DNA from 3 places in the Amycolatopsis sp. CA-161197 genome. Region 3 is predicted to be linked to each of the others. Evidence: riboswitches for the same ligand, from Rfam matches in the RefSeq annotation. Region 3 holds a riboswitch; each other region holds the start of a gene.
What was found. A riboswitch is a leader RNA that binds a small molecule or an ion and turns the genes downstream of it on or off. The one in region 3 is predicted to bind S-adenosylmethionine.
Positions count from the first base shown of each region.

Region 1: linked by a shared signal. The riboswitch ahead of thrC (threonine synthase) and the one ahead of ACQPXB_RS43625 (methionine ABC transporter ATP-binding protein) in region 3 are both predicted to bind S-adenosylmethionine.
Region 2: linked by a shared signal. The riboswitch ahead of ACQPXB_RS31500 (aminotransferase class V-fold PLP-dependent enzyme) and the one ahead of ACQPXB_RS43625 (methionine ABC transporter ATP-binding protein) in region 3 are both predicted to bind S-adenosylmethionine.

Region 1 is NZ_CP192059.1:7,380,209-7,383,442, reverse strand. It holds gene ACQPXB_RS34795 (ComEC/Rec2 family competence protein) at 1-146, shown strand, start outside; gene thrC (threonine synthase) at 173-1,438, opposite strand; SAM riboswitch class I at 1,452-1,585, opposite strand; gene holA (DNA polymerase III subunit delta) at 1,751-2,722, shown strand; gene rpsT (30S ribosomal protein S20) at 2,936-3,196, opposite strand.
Region 2 is NZ_CP192059.1:6,731,159-6,734,392, forward strand. It holds gene ACQPXB_RS31500 (aminotransferase class V-fold PLP-dependent enzyme) at 1-1,224, opposite strand, end outside; SAM riboswitch class IV at 1,265-1,379, opposite strand; gene ACQPXB_RS31505 (phosphoenolpyruvate hydrolase family protein) at 1,459-2,280, opposite strand; gene ACQPXB_RS31510 (Tm-1-like ATP-binding domain-containing protein) at 2,282-3,234, opposite strand, start outside.
Region 3 is NZ_CP192059.1:9,210,266-9,213,499, forward strand. It holds gene ACQPXB_RS43620 (4-(cytidine 5'-diphospho)-2-C-methyl-D-erythritol kinase) at 1-762, opposite strand, end outside; gene ACQPXB_RS43625 (methionine ABC transporter ATP-binding protein) at 991-2,001, opposite strand; SAM riboswitch class I at 2,215-2,305, opposite strand; gene ACQPXB_RS43630 (TetR/AcrR family transcriptional regulator) at 2,691-3,234, shown strand, end outside.

The DNA of each region.
Region 1 (3,234 bases), 1.8 Mb from region 3:
ACCCGGCGAAGTCCACAGTGGACGTGCTGGGCACGTTGGGTGTACTGGTGACGCGGACCGATGTGGACGGTGACACGGCCGTGCTGCCCGGTGCCGGCGGGCCGGCGGTGGCGCGCCGGGGTGAGCCGCGCGGGCCGCCCCGCTAGGGGTGCGGCCCGCGGGCCCGGTCAGCTCAGAGGCCGAGGGCCTTGCTCACGGCCTCGGCCGACGGGGGCACGGTCGCCTTCGGGCCGATGCGGCCTTCGAGGGCGTCGAGCGTCTTGAGGCCGTCGCCGGTGATGAGCAGCACGGTGTCGGCCTCGGGGTCGAGCTTGCCGGTCTCGATGAGCTTCTTCGCCGTCGCGACGGTGACGCCGCCGGCAGTCTCGGTGAAGATGCCTTCGGTGCGCGCGAGCAGCCGGATGCCCTCCACGACCTCCTCGTCGCTCACGTCCTCGATCGCACCGCCGGTGCGGTTGACGACGTCGAGCACGTAGGGGCCGTCGGCGGGGTTGCCGATCGCGAGCGAACGGGCGATGGTGTCGGGCTTCACGGGCTGGACCACGTCGTGTCCGGCGCGGAAGGCGGCCGAGACGGGGGAGCAGCCGGTGGCCTGCGCACCGAACACCTTGTAGGGGCTGGCTTCCACGAGACCGAGCTGGCCGAGCTCGCGGAAACCCTTGTCCACCTTGGTCAGCTGCGAGCCCGAGGCGATCGGCACCACGATCTGCTCCGGCAGGCGCCAGCCGAGCTGCTCGGCGACCTCGTAGCCGAGCGTCTTGGAGCCTTCGGAGTAGTAGGGGCGCACGTTGACGTTGACGAACGCCCACGTCGGGTGCTCGCCGGCGAGCTCGGTGGCGAGGCGGTTGACGTCGTCGTAGTTGCCGTCGACGGCGATCAGGTCACCGTCGTAGACGGCGGTGGTGAGGATCTTGGCGCGCTCGAGCGACTTCGGGATCAGCACGACCGACCGCCAGCCGGCGCGGGCCGCGGCGGCGGCCGTCGCGTTGGCCAGGTTGCCGGTCGAGGGACACGCGAGGACCTCGAAGCCGAACTCGCGGGCCGCGGCCAGCGCGACGGCGACCACGCGGTCCTTGAAGGAGTGCGTGGGGTTGCCGGTGTCGTCCTTGACCCACAGGGACTTCAGGCCCAGGGCCTTGGCGAGGCGGTCGGCCTTCACCAGACGGGTGGCGCCGGGTTCGGTGTTCGGGATCTCCTCGACGGTCGAGGGGACGGGAAGGAGCTTCTTGTAGCGCCAGATGTTCTTGGGGCCGGCCTCGATGTCTTCGCGGCGCACGCGGCCGAAGTCGTAGGCGACCTCGAGCGGCGAGAAGTCCTCCGCGGACACGAACTCCGGGGCGAGCGGCTGCCGGTGGCCCTCTTCCTTCGACACCAGTTCGACGGCCGGACCGAGGTCCAGGGTCTTCTTGGTGGAGGTCGTGCCGAGGGTAACGGTCATCGCGAGGTTCCTTTCCTCATCTGCCCCGCAAACGCGGGCCGGAATTGGCACCGTGGTCGTCAGCTATCCCGCAAATTCGGGAAGACAGGCTGTACGCCGGTTGCCGGGGCTTCGTCGGGCCGTTCCCTCTGCCCCTCTGGATGAGCGGTGTTCAGTTGTCGGCGCGCCGCGGTGTTTCCGGTGGAGCTGTGTTTCCGGCGGAGCGGGGCGCTGCCTCGGGTACACCGTACGACATGGCGATCACCTCGTGCCACGGTGGCGGCGCACATCACCGGAGCGGGCGCGGGGCCGGGCGGGTGAGAGGATGGCGGGGTGACCACCGCACCCGCGCCGCTCCACCTCGTCCTCGGTGAGGAAGAACTGCTCATCGAGCGGGCTGTCCGCGCGTCGCTGGACGCCGCGCGGGCCATCGACTCCACGGCCGAGATGACGCGCAACCGGGTGTCCGAACTCACACCGCCCGTGCTCGCCGAGCTGGTGAGTCCTTCGCTGTTCAGCGAGGGGCGGGTCATCGTGCTCGACTCCGCGCACGACATCTCGCAGGAGCTGGCGGACGCGGTGATGGCGTACCTCAAGGCGCCCGCCGACGGGATCGTGCTCGTGGTCGTGCACAACGGCGGCGGGCGCAGCAAGGCGGCCAAGGCGCTGCCCGCGGCGCTGAAAAAGGCGGGCGCGGAGATCACCGAGTGCCCGAAGCTGACGAAGCCGGCCGAGCGCGAGTCGTTCGTGCGCAACGAGGTGCGCCGCGTCGGCGGCAAGATCGACGCCGCGGGCGTGATGGCGCTGATGGACACCGTCGGCTCCGACCTGCGTGAGCTGTCCTCCGCGGCGACGCAGCTCGTCGCCGACACCGGTGGCGTGGTCGACGAGCAGGCCGTGCGCCGCTACCACACCGGCCGCGCCGACGTGACCGGCTTCGCCGTCGCGGAGAAGGCCGTGGGCGGCGACCGCGCGGCGGCCCTGGAGTCGCTGCGCTGGGCCATGCAGCTGGGCGTGCCGCACGTCCTGGTCGCCGACGCCCTCGCCGACGCCGTGCGCACGATCGCCCGCGTGTCCGCCGCCGGCCGCGGCAACCCGAACCAGATGGCCGGCGAGCTGGGCATGCCGCCGTGGAAGATCCGCAAGGCGCAGGGCCAGTCCCGCGGCTGGGGCCAGGACGGCCTCGCCACCGCCATGCGCGTGGTCGCCCGCCTGAACGCCGAGGTCAAAGGCGTGGCAGCCGACGCGGACTACGCCCTGGAACGCGCGGTCGTCGAGGTCGTCGCCGCCAAGGGCGAACGCTGACCCTGCTCGCCTCGGCAGGCCCCGAATCGCCGAACGGTGAGGCTGAACCCGTCGCTCCGAAACGGGCAACGCGCCGGACCGGTACGCAGCCGTGAGGGCGCGCCAGTCCAGGCAACTGTGTGCGTCGAGAACGGTCGAGAACACACGAAAAAGCCCGGCGACCAGGCGGTCACCGGGCTCTTTCAGGTCTGGCAGGGTGTCGCTGCGATCAGCTCAGAGCTGGTTCGCGCGCTTCGCGAGAGCCGACTTCTTGTTGGCGGCCTGGTTGGCGTGGATGACGCCCTTGGTGACGGCCTTGTCGAGCTTGCGGGCGGCGTCGCGCTGGAGTTCGAGGGCCTTGGTCTTGTCGCCGGAGTCGGCGGCCTCACGGAACTTGCGGATCGCGGTCTTCACCGAGGAGCGGATGGCCAGGTTGCGCTGGCGGGCCTTCTCGTTGGTGGTGATGCGCTTGATCTGGGACTTGATGTTGGCCATGAAGGCGTCCTGCTTTCGTCTCTGTGAAGGTCGCTGCC
Region 2 (3,234 bases), 2.5 Mb from region 3:
GTCCACGTGCTCCTCGGTGCTGCCCAGGCCGAGGCTCACGCGCACGGCCTGCTGCCCGTCGCGGCCGCATTCGCCGATGAGGCGCTTGGTGGCGACGTGGGCGCAGAACGCGCCGTCGCGCACGCCGATGCCGTACTCGGCCGAGAGGACCGCGGCGAGCCAGCCGGGTTCGAAGCCGTCGACGACGAAGCTCACGGTGCCCACGCGGTCCACGGCTGCGTCGAACAGGCGCAGCTCGGCGCAGCCGGGCACGCCGGCCAGGCCCTTGCGCAGCCGTTCCAGCAGCGTGGCCTCGTGCTCCCCCACGGCGGTCCAGTTCGCGGCCAGCTGCTCGCACGCGACGCCCAGCGCGTAGACCCCGACGGTGTTCGGCGAGCCGGCCTCGTGCCGTTCGGCGCCGGTGTTCCACACGACGGCGTCCTCGGTCACGAGCTTCGTCGCGCCCCCGCCGGCGAGGTACGGCTCGGCGGCGCGCAGCCAGTCGGACCGGCCGATGAGCGCGCCGGCGCCGAAGGGCGCGTAGAGCTTGTGCCCCGAGAGCGCGACGTAGTCGACGTCCAGCTCCCGCAGGGAGATCCGGCGGTGCGGCGCGAGCTGCGCGGCGTCCAGCGCCACGCGGGCGCCGTGTTTCCTTGCCACGGCGGCGATCTCGGCGACCGGCAGCAGCTCACCGGTCACGTTCGACGCGCCGGTCACCACCACGAGCCGCGGTCCTTCCGGGCAGGCGGCGAGTGCTTCGTCCACAACGGACACCGCGGCCAGGCGCGTGCGCGGCAGCGGCACGCGCCGCACATTCGGGCCACGCCAAGGCAGCAGGGCCGCGTGGTGCTCGGTGTCGAACACGACCACCGACGTGCGCCGCGGCAGCGAGCGGGCCAGCAGGTTGAAGGAATCCGTGGTGTTGCGCGTGAACACGACGGTGTCGGTGGCGCGCGCGTCGACGAACCGGCGCAGGATGTCGCGCGTGCGCTCGTAAAGCCGCGTCGACACCTGCGACGCGAAGCCGGCGCCGCGGTGCACGCTCGCGTACCAGGGCAGGAACTCGTCGACCGCGGAGCGGACCGCGTCGAGACACGGCGCGCTCGCCGCGTGGTCGAGGTTCGCGTAGCCGATCTCGCCGCCGGTCACCAGCGGCACCCGCAGCGCCGCCCCCGCGACGCCGGGAATCCCCTGTGCGGCAACGGTTTCGGTGTTTCCAGCGGTACGGTCCAGAGCGAGAGTCATGGCGGTGCCTCCTCGGCAGTCCGGGGGACCCCCGGCGAGGGGCCCGCGCTTGCCTGTCGCACAACGCGACCGGCCCGGTCTTCACCCGGGGCACCCCACCGCGGTAGGAGGGTTGCCGGCCAGCAAGCCGGGGCTGAACGCTGGCACTCATGACCTGTTGATGAAGGTAACCGAACGACGCCCCGTGACGCCAGAGGTGTCCCGTGAGCTGAGACGGCGCTCACAGACCGGCGATCACCGCCGCAGCGCGCGGAAGGCCTCCGTCTGCTCGCGGATCGCGCGCTCGGCCGGGAGCCGTTCGATCGAGGAAGCACCGAAGAAACCGACGATCCCTTCGGTGTGGTCGAGCACGTACTGCGCGTCTGCGGGTTCGGCGATCGGGCCGCCGTGGCACAGCACGAGCACGTCCGGGTTCACCCGCTTGGCCGCGTCGTGCATCGCCTGCACCCGGGTGACGGCCTCGTCGAGCGTGACCGCCGTCCGCGCGCCGATCGTGCCGCTGGTGGTGAGCCCGAGGTGCGGCACCAGCACATCGGCTCCCGCGCGGGTCATGTCGGCGGCCTGCTCGGGGTCGAAGACGTACGGCGCGGTCAGCAGATCGCGTTCGCGGGCCAGCGCGACGAGGTCGACCTCCAGGCCGTAACCCATGCCGGTCTCCTCGAGGTTCTGGCGGAACACGCCGTCGATCAGCCCGACCGTCGGGAAGTTCTGCACGCCGGCGAACCCCATCCGCTTGAGCTCGTCGAGGAACGGGCCCATCAGCCGGAACGGATCGGTGCCGTTGACGCCGGCCAGCACCGGCGTGTCGCGCACGACCGGGAGCACCTCGCGCGCCATGTCCACGACGATGCCGTTGGCGTCGCCGTAGGCCAGCAGCCCGGCGAGCGAGCCGCGGCCGGCCATGCGGTAGCGGCCGGAGTTGTAGATGATCAGCAGGTCGATGCCGCCGGCCTCGGCGGACTTGGCGGACAGGCCGGTGCCCGCGCCGCCGCCGATCACGGGCCGGCCTTGCGCCACCGCGGCGGTGAGCCGGGCCAGCGCTCGTTCGCGGTCCACGTCAGGACCTCCCTTCGCCGATGAGCCGGTGCAGTTCCCGGGCGGCGGCCGCGCCGAACCCGGCGTCGTTGATGGCCTCTTCGCGCCGCGTCACGACCGCGGCGCTGCCGGAAAGCGCTTCAGTGAGGTGGGCGAACAGCTCGGCGTCCGCCGCCGGGTCGTGGAACGGGCCGTCCGGAACGTCCACAGCGGACACTCCGCCGAGCGGCAGGAACACCGACACGGGCCCTTGTGCCGCCCGGAGTTTGCGCCCGAGCAGCGTGCCCAGCTCCGCGGATTCCTCCGCGGTGGTCCGCATCAGCGTGACGGTCGGGTTGTGCACCAACAGGTTCCGGCCCGCGAACCGCTCGGGCACGGTGTCGGCCGGGCCGAAGTTGACCATGTCGAGTGCGCCGACGCTGACCACCTGCGGCAGTCCCGCCCGCCCGGCCGCCTCCAGCCGGTGCGGGCCCGCGGAGAGCACCCCGCCGACGAGCTCGTCGGCCAGCTCCGTCGTGGTCAGGTCGAGCACACCGGCGAGCAGGCCGTCGGTCACGAGCTTCTCCATCGCCCGGCCGCCGGAGCCGGTCGCGTGGAACACGAGCACCTCGTAGCCGAGCCGTTCGAGCTCGGCGCGGGCCTCGTCCGCGGCGGGGGTGGTGACACCGAACATCGTCACCGCGACCACGGGCCGGTCGGTGGTCTCGCGGCCGGTGTCGTGGTGGCGGGCCATGGCGGCGATCGCGGCCGCCGCGTTGCCCAGCACGGTCTTCGACACCGAGTTGAGCCCGGCGATGTCGACCACGGAGTACATCAGCGTCACGTCGGTCTCGCCCACGTACGGGCGGACGTCGCCGGACGCCATGGTGGAGACCAGCAGCTTCGGCAGCCCCACCGGCAGCTCGCGCATCACCGCCGCCGCGATCGACGACCCGCCCGAGCCGCCGACCGCCAGCACAGCGTCGACCCGGCCCT
Region 3 (3,234 bases):
CGCGTTCACGCCCGCACGCAGCGTGCGGCGCAGGCCGGGGCGCAGCGACACGGCGGCCGCCTGCAGGTCGTTGCCCAGCAGCAGCGCGAGCTGACGCGGGTCACCCGAGGCGAGAGCCTCGACCACGGGGGTGTGCGAGCCGATGCGCGGCGGGTTGCCGTCGGTGCGAAGGCGGTCGAGCTCGCCGAACACCTTCGGCGTCGACAGGCCTTCGGTGTCGAACGCGAGCACCCAGTGGAACGTGTGGCGCGACAGCACGGGCACGAGCTGCTCACCGCGGCCGGTGCCGAGCGCGGTGCCGCCGTAGAGCGCGAAGGGCACGTCGCTGCCGAGCTTGCCCGCGATGGCGGCCAGCTCGTCGCGCGTCACGTCGAGCTTCCACAGCGAGGCCAGGCCGACGAGCGTCGCCGCCGCGTCGGCGCTCCCGCCCGCCATGCCGCCCGCGACGGGGATGCCTTTGCGCAGCACGATCCGCACCTTCGGGTCGTCGCCTTCGGCGCGACCGGCGTAGGTGGCGAGCTCCTGGGCCGCGCGCCAGGCGAGGTTTGTGGCGTCGGTGGGCACCGACCCCTCCCCCTCGCCGAAGACCTCGAGCCCCGGGTCGTCGGTGACCGCGACGGTCACCTCGTCCGTGAGCGACAACGCCTGGAAGACGGTGACCAAGTCGTGGTAGCCGTCCTCGCGCAGGTCACCGATGGCCAGGTGCAGGTTGACCTTGGCCGGGACCCGGACGGTGACTGGTGGTGGAACTACGGCGAGCACCCGTCAAGCCTACGTGGCCGGGCGCCTGGCCTCCCCACCAGGAGAAAACAGCCGTTTTCAGGACGGCTGTCCCAACCTCTCGGACACGCTCCCGACTCTCCCGTCCCCCAGTCCCACCGCACCCCACCGTGGCGTTGGTTGCGCTCAACGCACCCAATGCGGCGTTCGTTGCGTTGAACGCACCGAACGCCACAGTGGGGCGCGGTGAGCCGGAGGTGTGGCGAGCGGTCAGGCGGCGACGCTCTGCGCGGCCCGCACGGCCGGCGTCACGTGGGCGCCACGGTCGGCGATCCACGCCAGCGCCGCGTCGGCGCGCTCGCCGCGGACGCCGATGCGGAAGCGGGCGATCGGGGTGTCGCCGATGCGCGTGAGACCGCCGCCGATGGTGGCGACCTCCACGTCGAAGCGGCCGGCCGCCTCGGGCAGCAGGGCGCCGACGGACGCGAAGCCGATCAGCACGACGTCGGCGGACCGGTCGTACTTCGCGGCCTGCGCGCGGGCGGTCTCGATGGCCGGCAGCACCGCCTGCGCGGTCCAGCTGCCCGGCGAGGCGATGAGGTCCAGCACGTGACCGCGTTCGACGACCGCGCCGTCTTCGAGCACCGCGACGTCGTCGCAGACGCGGCGGACGACACCGGCGTCGGGCGTGGTCAGGAGCACGGTGGTGCCCAGCTCGGCGCGCGCCCGGTCGAGCACGGCGAGCACGGCGCCGGCCTCCTCGGGGGCGATGCCGGCGGTGGGGTCGTCGGCGAGCAGCACGGCGGGGCCGGCGGCGAGGGCCTTGGCCACGGCGACGCGGCGCAGCTGGCCGGGCGTGAGGTCGGCCGGCTTCTGCGCGGCCCGGGCGGTGAGGCCCACGAGGTCGAGCAGGTTGCCGACGCGGCTCTTGCGCTGCGGGCCGTCGACGCCGAGCTGCTCCAGCGGCGTGGCGATGTTGCCGGCCACGGTGCGCTCGGCGAGCAGCTCCGGCTTGGTGCCGACGACACCCAGCTGACGGCGGACCTCACGCAGCCGTCGGCCGTCGAGCGCACCGGTGTTGAGGCCGTCGAGCCGCACGACACCGCGGTCCGGGCGCTCCTGCAGGGCGATGCAGCGGGCGAGCGTGGACTTGCCGGAGCCGGCGGGACCCACCACGCCGAAGAGGGAGCCGGCCTGCACGTCGACGCTCACATCACGCAGCGCGGCGACCGGATTTCCGTTGAGGGGAAAGGACTTGGACACGTTTTCGACAGTGATCACGAAGAGAGCTCCAGGCATGAGGCGCAGCACCGTTTCCGGGCGCGCCGGGCGTCACCGAATTACCGTCCTTTTCGGACGGTGCGCAGAATTGCGGAAGAAAGATCAGGCGATGACTGTGGAGCGTCGACACGCACATACCGTGCGGCGACCTTCATCGACGACGCGCCGCCGGGTCAACAGGAGCGGGCGGGCTACCCTCTGCATCGGAAACAGCCTCCATCGGTCCTGGCTGTAGCACCTGCCCCATGGGGGGTGGTTGCTGCGACTTCGGCGAGCCAGGTCTCTCAGTCGCTCGGGATGGACGTTTCTGAGTAAAGCCGATCCCATTGGGTGAACGCAAGCGCGTTGGTGCAGATCACACGAGTGGTGGTGCCCGGATACCGGGACACCCGCAGCCACATCGTGGACCCCAAAAGCTCCGGCACCGAATTTCTTCCGCGCGGCGAATCCAGCCCTTATTCCACTGTGGACGCCGCCGATCCCTGGTGGAGGCGCGATTCCGGCCCGACAATTCCGCGACGGCCCGCGCGTGGGTAAATGACGGTTCGGCCAGGTAGTTCGCCACGGCGAGACACCGCGTCTTCCCGGCCGGACACCCGCTCCCGTCCGCGAGCCGATTCCGGCCGGCTCACCCCATCGGTGATACACGCGTATCCTATACAGTTGTATCACCAACGCGGAGGAGAACCGTGGCGCACCGGGTCGACCACGAGCAGCGCCGGCGCGAGATCGCCACGGCGGTGTGGCGGATCGCGGCCGAACGCGGGCTCGACTCCGTGAGCATGCGCGAGGTGGCCGCCGAGGCGGGCGTGTCGCTGCGGCTGGTGCAGTACTACTTCGAGACGAAGCACAATCTGCTCGTGCTCTCCCTGCGTTATCTGCACGAACGCGGCGAGCAGCGCACGCAGGCCCGCATCGCGGCGCAGGTCGACCAGAGCGTGCGCGGCGTGGTCCGGACGCTGCTCACGGAACTGCTGCCGCTGGACGCCGAGCGTGAGCTGTCGCTACGCGTCCACCGCGCCTACTTCAGCCGCACCCACAGCGACCCGGCGCTGGCGAAGGTCTTCCTGCAGGCCGAGACGCCGATCGAGGACCTGCTCACCAGCCTGCTGCGCCGCACGGTTCTCCCGCCCGGCGTCCAGCCGCGGCAGGAAGCGAACCTCCTGGTCGCGGGCTTCACCGGACTCGGCCTCGACGTCCTCCACGGCCGCTTCACGCCGGGCGAGGTCCTGG